2 regions of the Castellaniella defragrans 65Phen genome follow, and region 1 is predicted to be linked to the other one. Evidence: predicted binding sites of a transcription regulator. Region 1 holds the regulator's gene; the other holds the start of a gene.
The links. The regulator FliA, encoded in region 1, starts transcription of late flagellar genes. The targets are predictions, from matches to a motif close to CTAAAGTTTNNNNNNNNNNNGCCGNTA.
Positions count from the first base shown of each region.

Region 2: BN940_RS18945 (YtxH domain-containing protein) is a predicted target of FliA. The motif match lies at 6,582-6,608, and genes of this name have one in related genera.

Region 1 covers NZ_HG916765.1:2,520,965-2,532,676, reverse strand. Annotated here, with positions in the region: gene BN940_RS11300 (flagellar protein FliT) at 1-299, opposite strand, end outside; gene fliS (flagellar export chaperone FliS) at 314-745, opposite strand; gene fliD (flagellar filament capping protein FliD) at 767-2,140, opposite strand; gene BN940_RS11285 (flagellar protein FlaG) at 2,227-2,613, opposite strand; gene BN940_RS11280 (RNA polymerase sigma factor FliA) at 2,883-3,635, shown strand; gene BN940_RS11275 (hemerythrin domain-containing protein) at 3,743-4,153, shown strand; gene alaS (alanine--tRNA ligase) at 4,325-6,949, shown strand; gene BN940_RS11265 (sulfurtransferase TusA family protein) at 6,966-7,211, shown strand; gene rpsP (30S ribosomal protein S16) at 7,321-7,581, shown strand; gene rimM (ribosome maturation factor RimM) at 7,603-8,226, shown strand; gene trmD (tRNA (guanosine(37)-N1)-methyltransferase TrmD) at 8,319-9,134, shown strand; gene BN940_RS11245 (PIG-L family deacetylase) at 9,131-10,168, opposite strand; gene BN940_RS11240 (methyl-accepting chemotaxis protein) at 10,165-11,586, opposite strand.
Region 2 covers NZ_HG916765.1:1,921,890-1,933,601, forward strand. Annotated here, with positions in the region: gene BN940_RS08610 (PTS sugar transporter subunit IIA) at 1-201, shown strand, start outside; gene BN940_RS08615 (HPr family phosphocarrier protein) at 221-490, shown strand; gene ptsP (phosphoenolpyruvate--protein phosphotransferase) at 538-2,262, shown strand; gene BN940_RS08625 (diguanylate cyclase domain-containing protein) at 2,397-4,505, shown strand; gene BN940_RS08630 (ammonium transporter) at 4,493-5,725, opposite strand; gene BN940_RS08635 (P-II family nitrogen regulator) at 5,751-6,089, opposite strand; gene BN940_RS18945 (YtxH domain-containing protein) at 6,672-7,082, shown strand; gene BN940_RS08645 (TlpA family protein disulfide reductase) at 7,224-7,634, opposite strand; gene BN940_RS08650 (sialidase family protein) at 7,735-8,961, opposite strand; gene BN940_RS08655 (TonB-dependent receptor) at 8,993-11,332, opposite strand; gene BN940_RS08660 (DUF2946 domain-containing protein) at 11,427-11,712, opposite strand, start outside.

The DNA of each region.
Region 1 (11,712 bases):
ACCGTGCGCTGGCGTTTGAACGTGCCCAGCAGGTGGCTCAGGCGTTCGAGTTCCGGGGCGATCAGCTGGCGGATCCGGGCGTCGTCTTCCAGGATGCGGGTGAGCAGTTCGCGCCGGGCGTTTTTCTGGTCGTCGTCCAGCGGGTCCAGTGTCTTCAGCCGCTCGACCGCGTCCTGGTAGCGGGCGCCGAGGGCCACCAGATCGTCCCATTCCTGAGTCTGGGCCTTGATCAGCATCTGGCCGGACAGGTCGGCGATTTCCTGGTAGCGCTCGAGGATGGATGCGTGCGGCGTGCTCAATGGCGGGATTCCGGTCAGTGGCTGGGGGGCGGATCGCTGAATTGAGGGTCGACGGCCGTGTGCCAGGCGCCGGCCAGGTCGATCAGCATTTTTTCGGCCGTATCGAGCTTGGCCTCGTCGCTGCGCAGATTGGCCTGCATCAGGTCGCGGATGATGAGCTCATAGGAGGCGATCAGCAGGCGGGCGACCTCGCCGCCGCGTTCCGTGTCCACGCCCGCCTTCAGGCCCGAATCCACGATGTCGATCGCCTTGGACAGGGCCTTGCCGCGTTCCTGGATATTGCCGTTGCCCAGGTGGTGGCGGGCCTGGGAGATGGCCGTGAGGGCGCCCCGGAACAGCAGCGAGATCAGGCGCTCGGGCGAGGCGCCGAGCACTTCGGTTTCGAGCCCGATGTTGGCGTAGGAGCCGGTGGCGCGGGCGGAGCGGGAGCGGGGCGCATAGGTCATGGTGGATCAGCTCTTAGTGGATCAACTCTTGCTGCTGCTCAGTGCGCTGAGCTGCTGCGACAGGTAGCTGCTGAGCGTGTTCATCTGGCTGACCATGGTGTCCAGCTGGGTGAACTGGGCGCGGTAGGTCTCCATGCGCTGATCGATGCGGTCGGAGGTCGCGTCGTATTGTTTCTTGATGTCTTCGATGGTCTTGCTCAGGCCGGTGGTGGTGGTGCTGAAGATCCCGTCGGTCTTGGTGAAGGCGGTGGCGGCGGCGTCCACCCGGCTGCCGATGCCGGTGCCGCTGGTGAACAGGGACTTCACGCCGTCGAGGTTGTCGGACAGCGCCTGGGTGAGCTTGGTGTCGTCGATGCTCAGCTGGCCGGTCGTGGGGTTGGTCGTGATGCCGATTTTCGACAGGCTCGTGCCGTTGGTGGCATCGAACGCCCCCGAAATCGCGTCGCGCATGCGGGTCTGCACCGTGCGGGCGAGCGAGTCGCCGGTCAGGGCGGACGAGGTCTGGGCGTCGGTGTCGTAGGCCGTCAGCGTCTTGATCGTGCTCAACAGGCTGTTGTAGGACGAGACGAAGTCCTGCACGGCCTTCTTGGCGGCGCTGTCGTCGCGGGTCAGGGCGAGGTTGGCGGCGCTGGTCGTGGTCTGGTTCAGCGTGAGCTTGACGCCGTCGATCACGTTTTCGATGGTGTTGCTCTGGCTGGTGACGGCGATGCCGTTGATGGAGAGCTCGGCGTTGGTGGCGTCCTGGACCGTGACGCCCGCCGTGGAGCCGCCGCCCGAGTAGCCGAGGAAGGCGTCCAGGTCGGCGTTGTCATCGACCGTGATGTTGGTGACGGCGTTCTGGGTGCCCGTCTCGCGGCTGGTGAGCAGCAGGCGGTACTGGCTGCCCGGCGTGCCGTCGTTGACGACGGTGGCGTTGACCCCGATGTCCTTGTCGGCGTTGATGGCGGCCACCAGGTCGTTCAGGGACGTGCCCTTGCCGCTCAGGTCGAGGGACTTTTCCGTGCCGTCGATCGTGATCTTCAGGGTGCCGCCGGTGCCGATGTCGGCGGTGCGGTCGGCCCGGCCGGCGTAGACCAGGGTCTGGTTCGAGGCGAGCTTGTCGACCTGGATGGAATACTGGCCCGGGATGGCCGTGCTGTCGGCCGATGCGGAGATCGCATCCGAGCCGGATTTCGCGGCGACCGCGCCGAAGGCGCTTTCCTTGCCGACGGCCTGGGCCGCCTTCTGGAACGTATCGACGGCGGATTTCAGCTTGCTGTAGGCGGAGAGTTTGGCTTCCGCCGCCGTCTGCCGGCTCTTGATCGTGTTCAGGACCTGGCTTTCGTTGGTCTTCAGCTTGTCGAGCAGGTCGGTGAGCGGCAGGCCGGACAGGCCGAGGGAAGAGACTGATGCCATGATGTGGTTCTCCGTTCAGCCATTATGCCCCGGTTCGGCGGCGGCAAAGGCGATGTGTGGGGCGGGATTTCGTTTCTGTTCGGGGATCAGGCCTGGGTATCCACGCCGGCGCCCTGGAGCTGGACGATCATTTTCGCGACGCGCAGCACGGCTTCGGACGGGATGGTGCGCAGGACTTCGCCGGTGCTGCTGTCGATGATCGAGACGACCAGGCGCTGGGCGTCTTCGTCCATTTCGAAGCGCATGCCCGTGGACCAGGCCTTGAGGCTGTCGTTGACGGATTCGAGCGCCTTTTCCAGGGAGGATTTGGGCTGCTCGATCGGCTGTTTCAGGCCGAGCTCGCGCGCATCGGCCTGCTTGTTGAAGCGGCCGGACCGGGCATCGTCGACGGGCGTGACCTGCACGGCCGGCTCGGGCTGAGCGGGCAGCCGTTCGGAAACGGGAGCCGCCAGACCCAGGCTCGAGGATGCCAACTGGTTTCCAATAGGGTGAATCATGCGTGCTCCTGTCCGGATGAGCGTGTCCTGTTATGGGAGGCGCCCGGGTCTCATCCCCCCCGGATCGGGCGGATCCTGGATTTTCACTCTGACATAACGGCGATGTCCGGAAAAACTTTAGGGTTGGAATCCCGGAGGATCGATCGCGTCCGGAGGGGATTCCCCGCGCGGAGGGTTCCGGGGAGAACATCCGCAGCGTTCATAGGGCATACTTGCATTTTATGACGTGTTTCACGGATTGTGCGATGCCTCTTTCCGAGGACCAGCTGATCGCCCGCCATGCGCCGCTCGTGCGCCGGCAGGCGCTGGCGCTGATCGGCAAGCTGCCGGCCAGCGTCGAACTCGACGACCTGATGCAGGCCGGCATGATGGGGCTGCTGGACGCGGTGCGGCGCTACCAGCAGCAGGCCGACGCCCAATTCGAGACCTATGCGGTCACGCGCATCCGCGGCGCCATGCTGGACGAACTGCGCGCCCAGGACTGGCTGCCGCGCAGCGTGCGCGCCAAGGCGCGCAGCATCGAGGACGCCATCCAGACGCTGCGCCACCGCCTGCTGCGCCCGGCCACCGAATCCGAGATCGCCGCTGAAATGGGGCTGGATCTGGCCGCCTACCAGGCCCTGCTCGAAGAGGCGCGCGGCGTCCAGGTGCTGATGTACGAAGACCTCGCCCTGCACCGGGAAGACCACGACGGCGAGGGCATGCTCGACGCGGTGGCGGCCGGGCGGGGCGGCAATCCCCTGGACTGGCTGATGCGCGAAGGCCTGCGCTCGGTGCTGATCGAGGCGATCCGCAACCTGCCGGAACGCGAGCAGCTGCTGCTGTCGCTGCAGTTCGAGCAGGACCTGAACCAGAAGGAAATCGCCGCGGTCCTGGAAATCACCGAGGGCCGCGTGTCCCAGCTGCGCTCCCAGGCCGTGGCGCGCATCCGGGCCTGGCTGTCCAGCCATTCCTGGGAACCGGACGCCGATACCGACGACTACGAACACCTGCTGTAGGCGGGCCGCAGGGACCCTCCGCCGCCTTGCGTCCGCAATAAGATTCATTTAATATATATCTTATACGGCACAGGCTGCCGGAAACACAATGGCGAGGGAACCTCATCATGAACATCGATCGTTTCAAGCACCAGCACGTCGAAATCCTCAGCGGCATCAGCATGCTGCGCCGGCTGTCCCACCAGGGGATCGCCGATCACGCCGTGGACATCGCCCACGAACTGAGGGCGCTGTCCCAGGTCGTCACCCAGCACCTGGCCATCGAGGACCGCATCCTGTACCCCTCACTGGAGCAAAGCGGCAACGACCGCATGGCGCGCATGAGCGTGACCTACCAGAGCGACATGAAAGGCATCGCCAGCGCCTTCATCAATTTCGCGCGCCGCTGGGGCAACGCCACGCTGCTGAGCCGCAGCCCGGAAGAATTCCGCGCCGAGGCCAATACGGTGCTGAAGAACGTGCATGACCGGATGCTGCGCGAAAACCGCGAGTTCTATCCGGCCATCGAGGCGCTGTAGATGAGTCCGGACACGGAATGGTCCCCGCGGACTGTTCCGTGCCTGGCGAACCGGAGCGCCTCGCAAGGCGCGAGGCATGGAGATGTCTGGCAGTCCGCTGCGGGCTGTTGCGCCGTTCGTGGCATCAAAACGCATATAATGGCCGGCTAGTTTCCCCCAGCGGCCAAACGAATGAAAACCTCCGAGATCCGTCAGAAATTCCTGTCCTTTTTCGAGTCCAAGGGACACCAGATCGTGCCGTCCTCGCCGCTGGTGCCGGGCAACGACCCCACGCTGCTGTTCACCAACGCCGGCATGGTCCAGTTCAAGGACGTCTTCACCGGCAAGGACACCCGCCCCTATCATCGGGCGACCACGGCGCAGCGCTGCGTGCGCGCCGGGGGCAAGCACAACGACCTGGAAAACGTCGGCTACACCGCGCGGCACCACACGTTTTTCGAGATGCTGGGCAATTTCAGCTTCGGGGACTATTTCAAGCGCGACGCCATCGCCTACGCCTGGACCCTGCTGACTGAAGTCTATGGCCTGCCCAAGGAAAAGCTGTGGGTCACCGTCTACCAGGAAGACGACGAGGCCTACGACATCTGGGCGCAGGAGATCGGGGTGCCGCGCGAGCGCATCATCCGCATCGGCGACAACAAGGGCGCGCGCTATGCCTCGGACAACTTCTGGCAGATGGCCGACACCGGTCCCTGCGGCCCCTGTTCCGAAATCTTCTATGACCACGGCCCGGAGATCTGGGGCGGCCCCCCGGGCTCGCCCGAGGAAGACGGCGACCGCTACATCGAGATCTGGAACCTGGTGTTCATGCAGTTCGAGCGCGACGCCCAGGGCACGATGCATCCGCTGCCCAAGCCCTGCGTGGACACCGGCATGGGGCTGGAGCGCATTTCCGCCGTGCTGCAGCACGTCCATTCCAATTACGAGATCGACCTGTTCCAGAGCCTGATCCGCGCCGCCGCGCGCGAGACCGGCTGCACGGACCTGGCCGACAATTCCCTCAAGGTCATCGCCGACCACATCCGCGCCTGCGGCTTCCTGGTGGTCGACGGCGTGATTCCCGGCAACGAGGGCCGCGGCTACGTGCTGCGCCGCATCATCCGGCGCGCGCTGCGCCACGGCCACAAGCTGGGCCAGAAGGGCCTGTTCTTCCATCGCCTGGTGGCCGACCTGGTCGGACAGATGGGCGAGGCCTATCCCGAACTGGCCGCGCAGCAGGCGCGGGTCGAGCAGGTGCTGCGCCAGGAAGAAGAACGCTTCGGCGAAACCCTGGAAAACGGCATGCGCATCCTGGAATCCGCCCTGGCGGCCCTGCCGGCCGGCCAGGCGCTGGACGGCCAGACGCTGTTCACGCTCTATGACACCTACGGCTTTCCGCTGGACCTGACGGCCGACATCTGCCGCGAGCGTTCCATCCCCGTGGACCTGGACGGCTTCGAGCAGGCCATGGCGCACCAGCGCGAGCAGGCGCGCGCCGCCGGCAAGTTCAAGGCGGCGGCCGACCTCAGCTACGACGGCGTGGCCACGCGCTTCGACGGCTACGACCACCTGGAAGGCGAGGCCGCCGTCACAGCGCTGTACGTGGACGGCGTCTCGGTGCCTTCCATCGCCCAGGGCCAGCAGGCCGTGGTGGTGCTGGACGCGACGCCGTTCTATGCCGAATCCGGCGGCCAGGTGGGCGACACCGGCCTGCTGGCCGGCGCGTCGGCGCGCTTCCAGGTGGCCGACACCCAGAAGATCCAGGCCGACGTCTTCGGCCATCACGGCACGCTGGAGCAGGGCGCGCTGGCGGTGGGCGACACGGTGCGGGCGCAGGTCGATGCGCGGCGCCGCGCCGACACCATGCGCAACCACTCGGCCACCCACCTGATGCACAAGGCCCTGCGCCAGGTGCTGGGGGATCACGTGCAGCAGCGCGGCTCGCTGGTCGATCCCGACAAGACCCGCTTCGACTTCGCGCACGATGCGCCCATGACGGCCGAGCAGATCGCGCGGGTCGAGGCCATCGTCAACGATGAAATCCTCGCCAACCAGGCCGTGCGCACCCAGCATCTCAGCTACGACGAGGCCGTGGCCGGCGGCGCCATGGCGCTCTTCGGCGAAAAATACGGCGACGTGGTGCGGGTGCTGGACATCGGCTTCTCGCGCGAACTGTGCGGCGGCACCCACGTGGCGCGCACGGGCGACATCGGCCTGTTCAAGATCGTGTCCGAGGGCGGCGTGGCCGCCGGCATCCGCCGCGTCGAGGCCATCACCGGGCACGGCGCCCTGGCCTGGGTGCGGCGCACCTGCGAGACGCTGGACCAGGCGGCCGGGCTGCTCAAGGCCCAGCCCGCCGGCGTGCCCGAGCGCATCCAGGCGCTGCAGCAGCAGACGCGCCAGATCGAGCGCGAACTGGAACGCCTGCAGGACAAGCTGGCCGCCGCGGCGGGTTCCGATCTGGCCGGCCAGGCCGTGGAGGTCGCCGGCGTGAAGTTGCTGGCCACGCGGCTCAACGGCGTCGATCCCAAGTCGCTGCGCGGCATGGTGGACCAGCTCAAGTCGAAGCTGTCCGGCGCGGTGATCCTGCTGGCCGCCGTGGCGGACGACAAGATCAGCCTGGTGGCCGGTGTCAGCCCCGAACTGACCGCGCGGGTCAAGGCCGGCGACCTGGTGGGGGCCGTGGCCGCCCGGGTGGGCGGCAAGGGCGGCGGCCGTCCGGACATGGCCATGGGCGGCGGCTCCGACGTGGCCGCGCTCGACGGCGCCCTGGCGGGCGTGCCGGCCTGGCTGACCGAGCGGCTGGGCGCCGCATGAGCGCCAGGGAGGCCGCATGACCGCGGAATCGCCGCACGCGGACGAGGAAGTCGACGCGCGGGGGCTGAACTGCCCCCTGCCGATCCTGCGCACCAAGAAGGCCCTGGCGCGGCTGGAAAGCGGCCAGGTGCTGGCCGTGCTGACCACCGACCCGCACGCGGGCCGGGATTTCCAGGCGTTCTGCCAGCAGACGGGCAATGCGCTGCTGGCGCAGCGGATGCGCGAGGACGCCGTCCAGGTGCATTACGTGCAGCGCCGCTGATGTGTTGTTTTTCCCGGCATTCGCAGGCCGTTCGCCCGCATCCATTGCGGACACGGCCTGTGTGATGCTAAAATTTTGCGTTTTTCACAGCATTTTCAAAGGATTATCAATGGTTGTGATTCGTCTGGCCCGCGGCGGCTCGAAGAAGCGTCCCTTCTACAATGTCGTTGCTGCCGATTCGCGTAATCGCCGCGATGGCCGTTTCATCGAACGCGTGGGTTTCTACAACCCGCTCGCCGGTGAAGGTCAGGAAAACCTGCGCCTGGCCCTGGATCGCGTCCAGCACTGGGTGGACCAGGGCGCCCAGCTGTCCGACACGGCGGCCCGCCTGGTGAAGGAATACTCCGCCAAGGTCGCTTCCGCCGCCTGATCGCGGCCCGTCGTGCCGGCGATGGCCGATCCCGCCTTCCTGGATGACGCACCGCCGGACGATCTGGTCGAGGTCGGCCGGGTGGCCGCCGCCCACGGCGTGCGCGGCTGGCTGAAGATCCAGCCCTATTCGCCCCAGGCGGACGCCCTGCTGGGCGCCCCGGTCTGGTGGCTCAAGGCGCCCGATCCTGTCGCGGGATCGGGTGCCTTGCCGCGTCCGCGCGGCCTGCGCATCCGCGCCTGCCGCCGCCAGGCGGGGCAATTCCTGGCGGCCCAGGCCGACGGGATCGCCGACCGCGACACGGCCGAGTCGCTGCGGGGGTACACCGTCTGGGTGCCCCGGGCGGCATTTCCCTCGGCCGGCGACGACGAATACTATTGGATCGATCTGATCGGCTGCGATTTCCACGGCATGGGGGACGACGGGCCGCGCCTGCTGGGGCGCGTCGATCAGGTTCTGGACAACGGCGCCCATGCCGTGCTGCAGGTGGCCCTGGGCGCGCCGGATGCCGAAGGCGTCTTCCAGCCGTTCAGCGATGCGCGGGGCCGGCCGCGCCACGTTCTGGTTCCTTTCGTGGCGGCGCACGTGCAGCACGTCGATCTGCAGGCGCGCCGCATCGACAGCGACTGGCCGGCCGATTTCTGACATCCGGATATCCGGATGTCCGGGCATCGGGATGCCTCCGCCCGGGCCGCGCCCCGCCTTCCTTTTCCCGTTCTCCTCCCCCGGATCGTGCGATGCGATTTGACCTGATCACGCTGTTTCCCGAGATGTTCGCCGCCGTGCGCGACCACGGGGTCAGCGGCCGCGCGCACGCCCGGGGCCTCTGGTCCCTGGAGACCTGGAATCCGCGCGACTTCACGACCGACGTGCACCGCACGGTGGACGACCGCCCCTACGGCGGCGGCCCGGGCATGGTGATGCTGGCCGAGCCCCTGGCGCTGGCCGTCGAGGCCGCCCGCGCGGCCCGCCTGCGGGCGGGCGCCGATGCCGCGGACGCGCCGGCCCCCGTCGTGCTGCTGTCGCCGGCCGGCCGCACGCACGACCAGGCGCGCGCGCGGCGCGCGGCGCAGGGCACCGGCGCCATCCTGATCTGCGGCCGCTACGAAGGCGTCGACCAGCGCTTCATCGACCGCTGCGTGGACGAGGAAGTGTCGCTGGGGGATTTCGTGCTGTCGGGCGGCGAGCTGGGCGCCATGGTCCTGATGGACAGCGTGGTGCGCCTGCTGCCCGGCGTGCTGCACGATGCCGAGTCCGCCGCGCAGGACTCCTTCAATCCCGCCCTGAGCGGCCTGCTGGACAGCCCGCACTACACGCGCCCCGAAGTCTGGCGCGGCGAGGCCGTGCCCGAGGCCCTGCTGTCCGGCCACCATGCCCGCATCGCCGTCTGGCGGCGGGACCGGTCCCTGGCGCTGACGGCGGCACGCCGGCCCGAACTGATCGAGCGCGCGCGCGCGGCGGGCGGGCTGGACGCGCGCGACGAGCGCGCGCTGGAACAGCGGGCGGCCGCGTCCGCGGCGGTCCCGTCCGCGAAGCCGGCCGGCGCGGACTAGGGCCGCGGCCGCGCCGCCTGGACCGCGCGCGCCTGCAGCGGCTGGGCGGCATTCCGGGCGTAGTATTGCCGCCCGACCCAGGCGGCTTCGGGGCCCAGGGGCCGGGAGCAGTCGGTTCCGGGCGGGCAGGTGCGCGGATCGTCCTTGGCATAGCGCAGGTAGATCCGCGTCTTGCGGTTCGTCTGCGCGGCGTCCAGGTTGGCCTGGAGCTCCTGGCTGGGATAGTTCAGGTAGGCCGTGCGGGAATACGCGCCGGGGGCGAGCGCCGTGGCGGCCTCGACCAGCCGGGCGCCGGCGATGTGGTCGGGATGGTCGTGCCCGGCGCAGCGCCAGCACAGCGACCGGTAGGGAATGGTGATCGAGGGGTCCATCAGGCGGACGGCCTGCGGGCGTTCCTGGCGGATCAGGTCGGCCAGCAGGCGGACCAGTTCGCCGCGCGTGTAGGTGTCCGGGTAGGGGGCGTAGGACCGCACGCGGGCGTGGGGCACGGATTCCAGCCGGCTCAGGGGCGTCAGGCTGCCCCAGCCCTCGCCCAGCCAGGGGTCGGGCAGGCGCAGCATGATGAGCTGGACGCGGGGATTGGCGCGCAGGGTGTGGCGCACCAGGGTGTGCTGGCCGACCACCAGGCCGTCGGTGCTCCAGGCGTCCGCCACGCCGGCCATGTCGGCGTAGGCGGCCATGATGCCGCGCTCGCGCGCCAGGGTGTATCCCAGGCCCTCGCCCCGGTCGCCGGCCGTCAGGTAGACGGTGTGCACGCAGCGGCCCTGGCGGATCGCATCGTCCTGGTCGGGGTTCATGAACAGCAGGTCGTCGTCGGGATGGGCGACGAAGCTGAGCACCTTGCCGGCCGCGCAGCCCGCGGGCGGGGGAACGGGTGCGGCGGCGGGCGTGGCGGGGGGTGGGGCGGTCCGCGCGGCGGCTTCGGGCATGGCCGGCGGCGGCGCCGGCAGGGCGGCCCGCGCGGCCGGCGCCGCGAGCAGCGCCAGGCACGGCAGGATCAGCGCGCACAGGCGCAGGAGCGGGCGCGGGATCATGAGATCAGCCCGACCGCCTGGTTCAGGCGCCGGGCGCCCTGGTCCAGGTGTCCCACCAGGGCGCCGGCGTCCTGCGCCTGGTGCAGGGTGTCCCGGGCGATGTCCTGGATCTTGCCGATGGCCCGCTCCAGGTCTTGGATCTGTCCGGACTGGCTGGCGTTGGCCTGGCGCAGGTGCTCCAGCATGCCGTGCAGCGAGCCGATGCCGTCGGCCAGCCGCGTCATGATGCGGCCGCTGTGTTCGATGAGGTCGGTGCCTTCGGCGACCTGGCGCACGGATTCGTCGATCAGGTTGCGGATCTGGCGCGAGGCGTCGGCGCTGCGCTGCGCCAGGGTGCGGACCTCGCCGGCCACCACGGCGAAGCCCCGGCCGTGCTCGCCGGCACGGGCGGCCTCGACCGAGGCGTTGAGCGCGAGGATGTTGGTCTGGAAGGCGATGCCGTCGATCAGGGTGGTGATTTCCGTGATCCGCTGGGACAGCGCGCGCATCTCGCGCATGCTTTCGACCGAGCGCGTCATGGTCTGGCTGCCTTCGCCGGCCAGCGCGACGGTCTGATCGACGTCCTGCTGCGCCGCCTGGGCGCGTTGCTGGTCGTCGGCCAGGGAAGCGCCGATGGCCTGGATCGATGCGGCCGCCTGGCCGATGGCGGCCGCCTGGTCGTGGGCGCCGGCGCTGACGGCTTCGTTGGATGCCGTGATCCGTTCCAGGGACTGGTCGATGGCCAGCGCGTTCTCGCGCACCCGGGCGACCGCGCCGGCGATGGCCTGCAGCACCTGGTGCAGGGCGACGCCCATCGGGCTGGCCGGGGCCGGGCCGTCCAGGCCGAGGCGGATGTGGCCGCCCTCGGTGACCCGGGCGACCATGCTGGTCAGCTCGTGCGTCTGGCGCGCGTCGCGCCGCATCCAGCGGGCGATGTAGCACAGGGCGGCGGTTTCGATGACCACGTAGGTGGCGTGCGCGATGACCCGGCCCAGGCCGGGTTCGACGAAGCAGTAGGTGGGAAAGCCGGCTTCCTGGAGGAAGTTGAAGCTGAGGTGGTGGACGGCGATCACGGCGGCGCCCAGCAGGATCACGCGCATGTCGCGGTAGCACAGCAGCACGGCCAGCAGCACGAAGATGCCGAAGTGCAGTTCGATGGTGCCCAGGGACTGGTGGATGTGCAGCGCGCAGAACAGCATGAAGGCGGTCGCCACCGCCAGGCGCGTGACCAGCTGGCCGGGCTGCCAGAAGATCAGGGCGGTGGGGATCAGGGCCAGCGGCAGGCCGATCCACAGCGCCAGGTGCCAGGTATCGTGCCAGGGGGCCAGGCCCAGGGCCGTGGCGAACAGGATCCACAGCAAGGGCAGCATGATGCGGTCGGCCTGACGGCCGTACGAGGACGAACGGGCGCGCGGGAAGTCGGTTTCGGATGAAGTCATTGGAATGGGGACGCGGCCGGGCGGCGCAGCGAAAGGAACCGGAAGGCGGATGGGGCCGCCGGGGGCGTCCGGAGGCGGACAGGGAATTTTACGGCAATACCCGACTGAAAGTTAAGGTTTGAAGCA
Region 2 (11,712 bases), 600 kb from region 1:
ACGCCGTTCAACATCGCCGCCCAGGCCCTGCGCCGCGCGCTGGAGGAAGGCTACGTGGCGCACCTGCTGACCGGCACCAACGCCTGCATGGTGCTGAAAGCCTTGACAGACCAGCAGGAAAACCCCGAATCTCTCGGTGAACGCGTGCGACAGGGGGCGCTGCGCGGTATCGTGAATGCGGAACCCCCATGTGATTGCTAGAGCCCAGGAGCCCGTGCCCATGCCTTCCATCGATCTGGTGATTTCCAACAAGCTGGGGCTGCATGCGCGCGCGGCCGCCAAGCTGACCCAGCTGGCCGGGCGCTATCGCAGCGACATCTTCATCTCGCGGGGGGCTCAGCGCGTCAACGCCAAGAGCATCATGGGCGTGATGATGCTGGCCGCGGGCCTGGGCGTCACCGTCCGGATCGATGCCCAGGGCGAGGACGAGGCCCAGGCCCTGGCCGATATCCGCGCCCTGTTCGAGGGCCGCTTCGGAGAAGCGGAATAGACCAGGCCGATCCTCGCATGAGCCCGCCGGAATCCGTGCCGTCCGCGATGTGTTCCACCCTGTGCCTGTACGGCCAGGGCGTGGTGCGCGGCTATGCCATCGGCCGGGCCGTCGTCATGAGCGCGGCCTCGCTCGAAGTCGCCCACTACCGCATCGCCGAGAAGGACATCGAATCCGAGCAGCGGCGCTTCACCCTCGCGGTGGACGAGACCGTGCGCGAACTGGGCCAGATGGCCGAGGACCTGCCGGCCGACGCGCCGCGCGAACTGGGCGTGCTGCTGTCGGTGCATGCCATGCTGCTGCAGGATCCCATGCTGGTGCAGTCGGTCTGCCAGCTGATCGCGGAACGCCAGTACAACGCCGAATGGGCGCTGACGGCCCAGGGCCAGATCCTGGTGGAGCAGTTCTCCCTGATGGACGACGCCTACCTGCGCGAGCGCGGGGCGGACGTGCGCCAGGTGATCGAGCGCGTCCTGCGGGTGCTGTCGGGGTCCGTGCACTGGCTGCCGAACCTGGACGCCGTGGACGTGGACGGCAGCCTCATCGTGGTGGCGCGCGACATCTCTCCGGCCGACATGATGCGCCTGCGCGGCGGCCGCTTCGGCGCCTTCCTGACCGACCTGGGCGGGGCCACCTCGCATACGGCCATCGTGGCGCGCAGCATGAACGTGCCGGCCGTGGTCGGCATGGGGCTGGTGCGCACGCTGGTGCGCGACGGCGACCGGCTGATCGTCGATGGCCTGAACGGGCTGGTCCTGGTCAACCCCTCGGAGGCCGTGCTGCGGGAATACCAGGAACGGCAGGCCGCCTTCCTGCGCGAGCGCGACGAGCTCAAGGCGCTGCGCTTCGCGCCGGCCGTCACGCTCGACGGCATCCAGATCCGCATGGAGGCCAACATCGAATTGCCCGAGGAAGCCGCCGACGCCCTGGCGGCCGGCGCCGAGGGCATCGGGCTGTTCCGCAGCGAATTCCTGTTCATGGGGCGCTCCAGCCTGCCGAGCGAGGAAGAGCAGTACGAGGCCTACGCCTCGGTGGTGCGCACCATGGCGGGCCGGCCGGTCACCATCCGCACGCTGGATATCGGCGCCGACAAGACGCTCGACGGCGAGGTGACCGTGGCCACCAATCCGGCGCTGGGCCTGCGCGCGATCCGCTACTGCCTGGCCAATCCCGAGATGTTCAACACGCAGCTGCGCGCGCTGCTGCGGGCCGCCGCGCACGGGCCGATCCGGGTGCTGTTTCCCATGGTGTCGCACATGCACGAGATCCACGCCGCCCGCCGCGCCCTGGCGCGGGCCGCCGCGGAACTGCGCACCGCGGGTCTGCCCCACGACGCCGCCGTGCAGGTGGGCGCCATGGTCGAGATCCCGGCCATCGCCATCGCCATCGAGCCCTTCGCCGAGGCGCTGGACTTCCTGTCCATCGGCACCAACGACCTGATCCAGTACGTGCTGGCGATCGACCGGGGGGACACCGACGTCGCCTCCCTGTACGATCCCATGCATCCGGCGGTGCTGCGCCTGATCGCGCACACCATCAACGTCGGCGAGCGGCTGGGCAAGCCCGTGTCGATCTGCGGCGAGATGGCGGGCGACGTGCGCGTCACCCGCATGCTGCTGGGGCTGGGCCTGACCGGCTTCTCCATGCATCCGCAGCAGCTGCTGGACGTCAAGAAGGAAATCCGCCGGGCCCATTCCAACGCCCTGCGGGTCAAGGTCGCGTCGGCCCTGAACCGGGCCGAACGCATCGACCTGTCCACCCTGGACGCCTGAAGCCGCCGGTTTCCGGGCCATGCCCGGGTTCCTGGCCCTCCGGTTCGTTGGTAGAATCGTCCGATGGCCATAACCTGGTTCCCGACCCCGATATATCCAGACTCCTCTTGCGACTCGATCCCCTTCCCCGCACTGTGCGGCAGAAGGCCTCGCTGGCCTTCATCCTGGTGGTGTTGCTGGCCATCGGCAATGTCTCCATCGTCCAGTTCCTGCTGCGGGAGAGCGATGGCATGGCCGCCACGCTGAACGTCGCGGGCAAGATGCGCATGCTCAGCCAGCGCATCGGCCTGGAAGCGCTGGCCGGGCACCAGCAGCCGGGCGCGCCGGCCCCGGCGGCCGACCTGCCGGCCGCGTTCGAGGCGGCGCACGACGCGCTGCGCCACGGCGGCCATGCGTTCGATCTGGACGTTCCCCCCGTGCCCGCGGCGCTCGCGCCGCAGCTGCAGGCCGTGCACGAGGCCTGGACGCGCTACCGGGACGCCGTCGGTGCCCTGGCCGGGACCGGGACCGGGGCTGAAACAGGCACTGGAAATGGGACCGAAGCCGGGACCGCGGCTGGGGCCGGCGGGTCAGGCGCCGCCGTGGCGGACCTGATGCGGGCCGGCTCGGCGCTGCTGGCGCGCACCGAGGCGCTCATGGACGGCCTGGTCGCCCAGGTCCGGGTGGTGCAGCAGCGGGCGCTGTACGGCGCCTATGCGCTGTTCGCACTGGATCTCCTGCTGCTGGGGCTGGCCGGCTGGGTGGTGTCGCGCCAGATCCTGCGGCCCATCCATGCCCTGGTGCGCCAGTGCCGGGCCCTGGCCGTGGGCGACTACGCCGCCCGTTCGGCGCTGCCGCCGGGCGACGAGCTGGGCGAGCTGGGCCGCGCGCTCAACGATTCCGCGGCGCACATCGGGCAGCTCCTGCGGGACATCGAAAAAGAGCATGCGGCGCTGGCCGAGGCCCAGGCCATGTTCCGCGGCCTGTCGGACAACACGCTGGCCGGCATCTACATGATGGACGCCGACCTGCGCTTCATCTACGCCAATGCGCGGATGGCGGACATCCTGGGCTATCCGCAGGCCGAGCTGGCCGACGGCTTCCCCCTCGACCGGGTGTTCATCGGCCCGTCCTACGAGGCCACCCTGCGCCGGGTGCGCGACCGGTTCGCGGGAAGCGAGGCCCGGACGCGGCTCGAATGCACGGCGCGGCGCCGCGACGGCTCCATGGTTGAACTGGAAACCTTCGGCTCGCTGATGTCCCTGCACGGCCGGCCGGCCCTGATCGGCATCATGTTCGACATCACCGAGCGCAAGCGCGCCGAGGCGTCGGCGCGGCGGGCCGCCCTGGTCTACGCCCACACCAGCGAGGCCATGGTGGTCACCGACGCCGACGGCGCCATCCAGGACGTCAATCCGGCCTTCACGGCGGTCACCGGCTACACCCTGCAGGACGTGGTCGGGCGCACCATGAACGTGCTCAGTTCGGGGCGCCACGGCGACGAATTCTACCGGGCGATGTGGGCCCGGCTGCACGAGACCGGCCGCTGGAGCGGCGACATCCACAACCGGCGCAAGTCGGGGGAGGAATACGTCGAACGCCTGTCGATCAATACGTCCTACAACGAGGACGGCAGCGTCAACTGCCGCATCGGCCTGTTTTCCGACGTCACCGAAAAACGCCGCCGGGAGGCGTCGATCTGGCACCAGGCGCACTACGATCTCCTCACCCAGCTGCCCAACCGCCAGATGTTCCAGGAAAACCTGCGCCGCAGCATCGAGCATTCCCGCGAGAGCGGCGTGCCCTTCGCCCTGGTGTTCCTCGACCTGGACTTCTTCAAGGACGTCAACGACAGCATGGGCCACGAAGCGGGCGACCAGCTGCTGCGCCTGGTGGCGCGGCGGCTGAACGAATGCGTGCGCAGTTCGGACCTCGTGGCGCGCCTGGGCGGCGACGAATTCACGCTCATCATCCGCGACATCCACGATCCGGACGACATCTTCGCGCTGGCCGACAAGATCCTCGGCGCGCTGTCCCAGCCGTTCACCCTGGGCGACCACGTGGTGCAGATCTCCGCCAGCATGGGGGCGGCCTTCCATCCGCGCGACGGCGACGGCGACGCGGAACTGCTGCGGGCCGCCGATCTGGCGATGTACGCCGCCAAGGAAGAGGGCCGCAACCATTTCCGCGTCTACGCGCCCGAGATGCGCGCGCCCGCCCTCGCGCGCGACGGCCTTCAGTCGGGAGGCCTTCAGTCGGGATAGGCCGTTTCGCCGTGCTCCGCGGCGTCCAGGCCCTGGCGTTCCTCGTCGGGCGCGGCCCGCAGCCCCATCAGGCGGTCCACCAGCAGGGCGCAGACCGCGGCGCTGGCGCCCGCCCATGCCAGGCTGACCAGCACGGCTTCGATCTGCAGCCAGGTCTGGCGCAGCAGCGCCCCCAGGCCCGCCGGGCCGGGGCCGCCGAGATCGGCGCAATAGAAGACGCCCGTCAGGACCGCCCCGACGATCCCGCCCACGGCGTGGATGCCGAAGACGTCGAAGGCATCGTCCACGCCCAGGCGCCGCTTCAGGCCGCTCACGCCCCAGAGCGCGGCCCAGGAGGCGAGCGCGCCGATGACCAGGGCCGCGCCCGGCGCGACCAGGCCGGCCGCCGGCGTGATGCCCACCAGCCCGGCAATGGCGCCGGAGGCTGCGCCCAGCAGCGAGGCATGGCCCTTCAGGACGCGTTCCGCCAGCGCCCAGGCCAGCACCCCGCAGGCGGCGGCCAGCAGGGTGTTGGCCGCCGCCAGGACGGCCTGCCCGTTGGCGGCCAGCGCCGATCCGCCGTTGAAGCCGAACCAGCCGACCCACAGCAGCGCGGCGCCGGTCAGGTTCAGCGGCAGGCTGTGGGGCAGCATCGCCTCGCGCCCGTATCCCAGGCGGGGGCCCACCCAGCGCGCGCCCACCAGGCCGGCCACGCCCGCGCTGATGTGGACCACGGTGCCGCCGGCGAAGTCCAGCGCGCCGCGCAGGTGCAGCCAGCCGTCGCCGGCCCAGACCATGTGCGCGATCGGCAGGTAGCCCAGCGTGAACCACAGGCCGGCGAAGGCCAGCGCCGCGCCGAAGCGGGTGCGTTCGGCCATGCTGCCGGTGATCAGGCCGCAGGTGATCGCGGCGAAGGTCGCCTGGAACAGGGCGAACAGCAGCTCCGGGATCGTGCCGAGCAGGGGCAGGGGGGCGGCGGCGTCCCCGGGCCGGTAGAGGCCGGCCAGTCCCAGGCGCGTCCATCCGCCCAGGCCGCCGAAGCCCTCGGTGAACACCAGGGAATAGCCGTAGGCGAACCACAGCACCGTGATGAGCGCGCAGACGGCCAGCACCTGCGTCATGACGGACAGGGCGTGGCGCTTGCGCGCCAGTCCGCCGTAGAACAGCGCCAAGCCCGGCACGCACATCAGCCAGACCAGCAGGGTCGAGATCAGGGTCCAGACCAGATCGCTCTTGTCCATGAGGAAAGCTCCTGTTTTCGTGGGGTCAGAGGGCGGCTTCGCCGGTTTCGCCGGTGCGGATGCGCACCACCTGCTCCAGCGGCGTGACGAAGAGCTTGCCGTCGCCGATCTTGCCGGTGCGGGCCGCCTGGCACAGGCATTCCACCGTCATCTCGACCAGGGCGTCGGGAACCGCGACCTGGATCTGCAGCTTGGGCAGGAAATCGACCTGGTATTCCGCGCCCCGGTAGAGCTCGGTGTGCCCCTTCTGGCGGCCGAATCCCTTGGCCTCCGTGACCGTCATGCCCTGGATGCCGGCGGCCTCCAGCGCGGCATGGACTTCCTCCAGCTTGAAGGGCTTGATGAGTGCCGTGACGAGTTTCATGAATGCTCCTTTGCGGTGTGCTTGCACGGAGGATTCAAGCAAAAGGCGTGCCAGTTTTCACGTGGTAGCGGGTTCACGACGCCTGGCGGGGGACGGGGGACGGGAGGGCACCGAAGCCGGCCGCGAGGGGGCGGAGTCGCGGCGGGCGTGGCAGGGGCGGAGTGGCAGGGGGATGGCGGGTGCGGAGTGGCAGGTGCGGAGTGGCAGGGGGATGGCAGGGGGATGGCAGGGGGCGGGACGGCGCCGGGCCCGGCCGCTGCGGCGCACCAGAGAGGTGCGGGCCCGCCCCGCAACGGTGCGCGGGGCGCCCGCGCGGTGATTCCGTCTGCGAAAGGCCCTGGTTTTGTGTCCAGTTGTGGAGTGCGCGGCGGGCGGGGCGGCGCCGGTTCCGGCCGCTTTCCCCTTGTGGGGAAAAGGGTTTGGCCGTCCGGCGCCGCCGCCGGGCCGGACATCAGTCATTACATGTCAGGGTTTACCCGCGCCCGCAGGCCGCTAGAATTGTAACCAAGCCGGTTGTAACAGACCGGTCCTCGAAAATGATCCGCCTCTTCACGCAGCGGAATTCTACATATAGGGAAGATCATGAACATGACGCGAAAAACGCTGACTCTGGCCGCCCTGGCGGCATCGCTGAGCCTGCTGGCCGCTTGCTCCAAGAGCGATGACGCTTCGGCCCCGCCTCCGGCGGCCCCCGCGCCTTCGACGGCGCCGACTCCGGCTCCCGTGCCTCCCGTCACCCCCGCTCCGCAGGAGCAGCAGAACAGCGCCCCGGCCGACCAGCAGTCCATGCAGGACAAGATCAAGGAATCGACCGACGCCGCCAAGGAAAAGGTGGCCCAGGTGAGCCAGGCCGTCTCCGACAAGGCCAGCGAACTGGCCCATCAGGCGGGCGAAGCCGCCAACGACGCCCGCGAATCCGTGAAGGAAGGCGCGGCCAAGGCCGACGCCTCCATCCAGAACGCCGTCGGCAACTCGAACGGCGGTTCCAAGTAAACGACCCGTCCGCGCGGGACGACGCGGTCAAGCAGGACTGCGCATCAGGGCGGGACGGCACGCCCACGCGGAACCCCCCGCCCGGGGCGGCCGGCGCGTCCCGAGGGGCGCGCCGTGCGCGCCTTCATGTCGCCGCGCGGCTCAAGGCCTCGGGCCTTCTTTCGGGCCTTCCTTCGGCCCCTCCACCAGGGCCTTCAGCCGCTCGGCGGTCAGCGTGCCGCTCGCCGAGCGCCGCGTGCCGTCGGCGTGCAGCACCACCGTGTGGGGCATCTCCCCGCCCCAGCGCGGATCGATCAGGTAGTTGAGGCGCTGCACGGACGCGCCGGCATAGGCGCGCGCGGGCACGCCGGTGGCCTGCGCCGAGCGCAGGCGCTGGAGGACGGCCGCGGCGGAGGCGTTGCGGTCGGTATTGACCGTCACGGCCTGGACCCCGGCGTCGGCCGCGCTCAGTTCGGCCACGGCCCGCAGATTGGTTTCGCAATAGGCGCAGTACAGCGCCCACAGTTCGATGATGCGCACGCCGCGCGCCGGCGGTTCGAGCAGGGCCGGCACGTCCTCGGCCGTGAGGGGTTCCAGGGTTTCCGGGGCGCCGCGGCGGCGGCCGCGGGGATCAGCATCGACAGGATCAGAAGCCGCATTTGAAGCCGCATGTTCATGGTTGTCCAGTTCCTTCGGTTCCGGTGAGAGGGACGAGGCGCAGGCCGTCGGCCGTGCCCCAGGCGGCGTAGGCGCGGCCGCCGCGATCGAGCAGCACCTGCGGCGAGCCGGCGTCCGCGTCGGTGCGGGCGAGTTCCCGGGCGGCACTGAAATGCGCGCCCGCGTCGGCCGAAACCCGCGCCATCAGCTTCAGGCCGTCGGCATCGGCCTGGTTCCAGACGATCCAGACGCGCCCGTCCGCCGCCGCCACGTCGGCGTGCGCCGCGCCTTCCCGGGCGACGGCCAGCAGGCGGCCGGGCGGCTGCCCCGGCCGCAGCTGTCCGTACCAGATGACCGGCTCGCCGTCCTTGGCGGAAAACCAGACCGCGTGGCGGGTGCCGTCGGCGGCGAGGGCCAGGCCGGGGCCCTGGTGGGGGCAGGCGTCCACCCGCCAGCCGGTGTAGGTGGCGCGGGCGGCTTCGCGCGCGACGGTCCCGTCGCGCACCTCCGCGTAGGCGTGGTCCCGCAGCCCGTCCGCATCGGTGAAGCGCCAGAGCAGTCCGATGCCGCCTGCCGGGGCGGGCGCGGCGGCGATGCGGCAGCAATCGCAGCTGTGGTCGGCCAGCCGCCGTTCCGGTCCGAAGCGGGCGCCGTCATCGTCCGACCAGGCGTAGTAGACGGCCGTGCCCGCGTAGGGCTCCCCCCGCGCCTTGGCCGCCTGGAAGTCGCGCCGGTCGATCCAGGCGATCAGCACGCGTCCTTCGGCATCGACCGACATCGCCGCGAGGCGGTGGGTGATTTCGGCGTCGTCCCGGTGCACCCGGACGGGCGTCGAGAAGTGCCGGCCTCCGTCCACCGAGCGGGAAAACAGGATGTGCCCCGTGTACGGCCGGGGCAGCGCGCGGGTCCAGGCGACGTAGATTTCGCCTCGCGGACCCGTGGCGATCATGGGCCTGTCCTCGCCCATGGTCAGCACCGATCCGGCCGGCACGTCGATCAGGACGGGGGCGCTGAACGTGCGGCCCAGGTCGTCGGAATGGCGCACCGACAGGCGGCCGTCGTCGGCGGACGCCATCCAGAGCCGTCCGTCCGGCCCGAACGCGGCGCTGGTGGCCATGACCGGCGCCCCGTTCGCGCCATGATGGGAATGGGAAGCCGCCGCCGGGACGGCCGTCCGGGCGGAAAGGCTCCAGGGGGCCGCCGCGAGCACGGCGGACAGCAGCAGGGACAGCCAGGTGTTCATTTTTCGCATCTCCCGATGAAATGGGACCGCTTCACATCCGGAAGGCCGCCTGCACGTAGAGCGTGCGGCCGGGATAGGGGTGGTAGACGAAATACCGTTCGTCGAACAGGTTGTCCACGCCCACGCTCAATTCGCTGCGCCGGTCGGGCCGGTAGGTGAATTTCAGGTCGGCGACGGTGTAGGTGCTGGTGCCGCCGTAGACGTTGGGGTTGGTGTCGGCGTTGTTCAGCGTGTTGTATTGCCGCCCGGAATACCGCACGCCCGCGCTCGCCGAGGCCCGTTCGCCGAACCGGTACGTGGCCAGCAGCTTGGCGCGCCACAGCGGGATCCGGTAGAAGTACTTGCCGACGGATTCCGGGTTGGACGCGTTGGCGAGGATCTTCGACTGGGTGTAGGCCACGCTGGCGGTGAGGTCCAGGCCCTCCATCCCCACGTCGCGCCCCTGGTAGCCCAGTTCGGCGCCGCGCGAGCGCACCTTGTCGATGTTCTGGAAATTGGTGACGTTCGGGATGACCGTGGTGTCCGTCTGGCGGAAGATGGCGTCGCGCACGTCGTCCTGGAACAGGGAAAAGCGGAACACGCCGTTCCAGTGCCACCACTCGGCCGACAGTTCCTTGCCCAGGTCGTCTTCCGGCTGCAGGCCGGGGTTGTTGTTGACGATGGACGAGCCGCTGATCTGGCCCTGGAACAACTCGCCGACGGTCGGGAAGCGGTAGGCCCGGCCGATCGAGGCGCGCAGCGTCAGGTCGTCGGACACGTCGAAGGACAGCGACGCCTTGGGCGAGGCGTGGCGCTGCGCGGCCGCGGGATACGCCAGCCGCGCGGCCGCGGAGGCCTGGCCGCCGGCATAGGCCCGCCAATCCTCGTAGCGCAGGCCGTAGACGAGCTTCCAGCGCGGCAGGAATTGCCAGCCGTCCTGGACGTACAGCGCCTGCGTGCTGGTCTTGCCCTCGAACGCGTTCTTCAGCGCGCCGGAGTCGCCGCCGCGCCAGTTCGCCGTGTCGAAGGTGCCGCTGTTCGTGAAGTAGTGGTCGAAGTGGTAGCCCAGCGCCAGCCGGTGGGCCCGCAGGCCGGACTGCGCCTGCGGCGTGTAGCTGGCCTTCAGGTCGAACGTCTTCCAGCCCGTGCCGTCGCCGTAGGTGATGGTGCCGGGACCGTCGCTGGAGCCGCCGGCATTGGCCTGCCGCCCCACGCTGTGCGTCACCTCGAAGGCCGAGGCGTTCACCTCCGCGTTCCAGCCGCCCGCGCGCGTGGTCTTGAGCGACAGGCCGTAGAGCCAGTTGTCGCTTTCGCCCTGGCTTGCCGCCAGCGCCGCCGCGGGGATGTCGTACTCGCGTCCGTCGATGGCCACCTTGCCGGAGTAGACGGGATTGCCGTTCTCGTCCTCCAGGAATGTCGAGGTGTCGCTGGTGGAGCGCTCGCGCCAGTACGCCACGGACGCACCCGCCTGCAGTTCCGATGCCAGCTCGTATTGCAGCCTGAGCTTGAACTGGTCCTGGGTCGTGTGCTTGATGCCTTCGCCGCTCACCCCCAGGACCGCCGTGCGCTGCTCCGTCTGGTTGTCGTAGAAATACGCGCCCGACACCGGCGTGGCGGCCGCCGTCGCGGCCTTGTTCGATTGCGCCAGGGTGGCGAACTGCATCGGCTGGCTGGTGCTCTTCAGGCGGTTGACGCCCAGCAGGTACGACAGGCGCCCGATCCTGTCGCCGATCGTGGCGGAGGCCTCGTGGCCCTCGAAGTCCCGATCGACGCCGAACAGGTCGAAGTGCTGCGTGAATGCCTTCACGTTGGCGCGCGCCTCGAACCGGGCGGGCATGCGGGTGGTGATCAGCACCGTCGAGCCCATGGCGTTGCCCGGGTACAGCGCGGAGAAGGGGCCGTACGCGACGTCCACGCGTTCGATGTCGTCGGGGAACACCATCGACCAGCGCGGCGGGAAGGAGTAGCTGTTGCCCAGCAGGTTGCTCAGCAGCAGCCCGTCGGCGTAGACCAGGCCGCGGGCGCTTTGCGTGTTGCTGGTGCCGCGCACTGCGATGATCGAGTTCTGGTCGCCGATGAAGCGCTTGCGCACGTCCAGGTTGGGCAGGTATTTCAGGGTGTCTTCGCTGTTGACGACGTTCCAGTTGCCGAACTGCTCACGCGTGACGGATTCGACCGAGGCGGGCATGTCGGCATCGGTGGCGGGGCGTTCGGCCGTGCCGGTGACCGTGATGGCGGGCAGGGCGGCGGCGGACGATTCTTCGGCCCGCGCCGGGCCGCGGGGGAGGGCGAGGGTGGCGAGGACGGCGAGGACGAGCGGGGCGAAGCCGCACAGGGCTCCGGCGCGCGGCCGCAGGCCGTGCGCGGTCTTCCTGGTGGAAGCGGGGTGCATGGTGTTCTTCCTGACGAGAAGGGGATGGCCTTGCCGGCGCCTTTTGCGAGGCGCGCGGCGCGGGCACGAAAACCGGCGCGGCGGCCGGAAGGAGTCAGGAAGACGGCGGCGGGTCGCGCGGCCGGCCCGCGGGGAACGTGCCGAGCGGCACGTGGCGGATCCAGCGGGGCGCCGCCAGTAGGACGAGCGCCAGCAGCAGCACGGCCGGGGCGGCCGGCGCCTGGGCGGGCAGGAGGGAGCTTCCGGCGAGCAGACCGCAATAGCCGCACGCGTCCAGCGCGTCGGCCGGGCCGTCGTGGTGGCTTCCGACCTGGATGCGGTAGTCCGCCGCGGGCGAGCCCTCCAGGTCGGCGGGCGAGCACACGGCCACGGCCACGTCC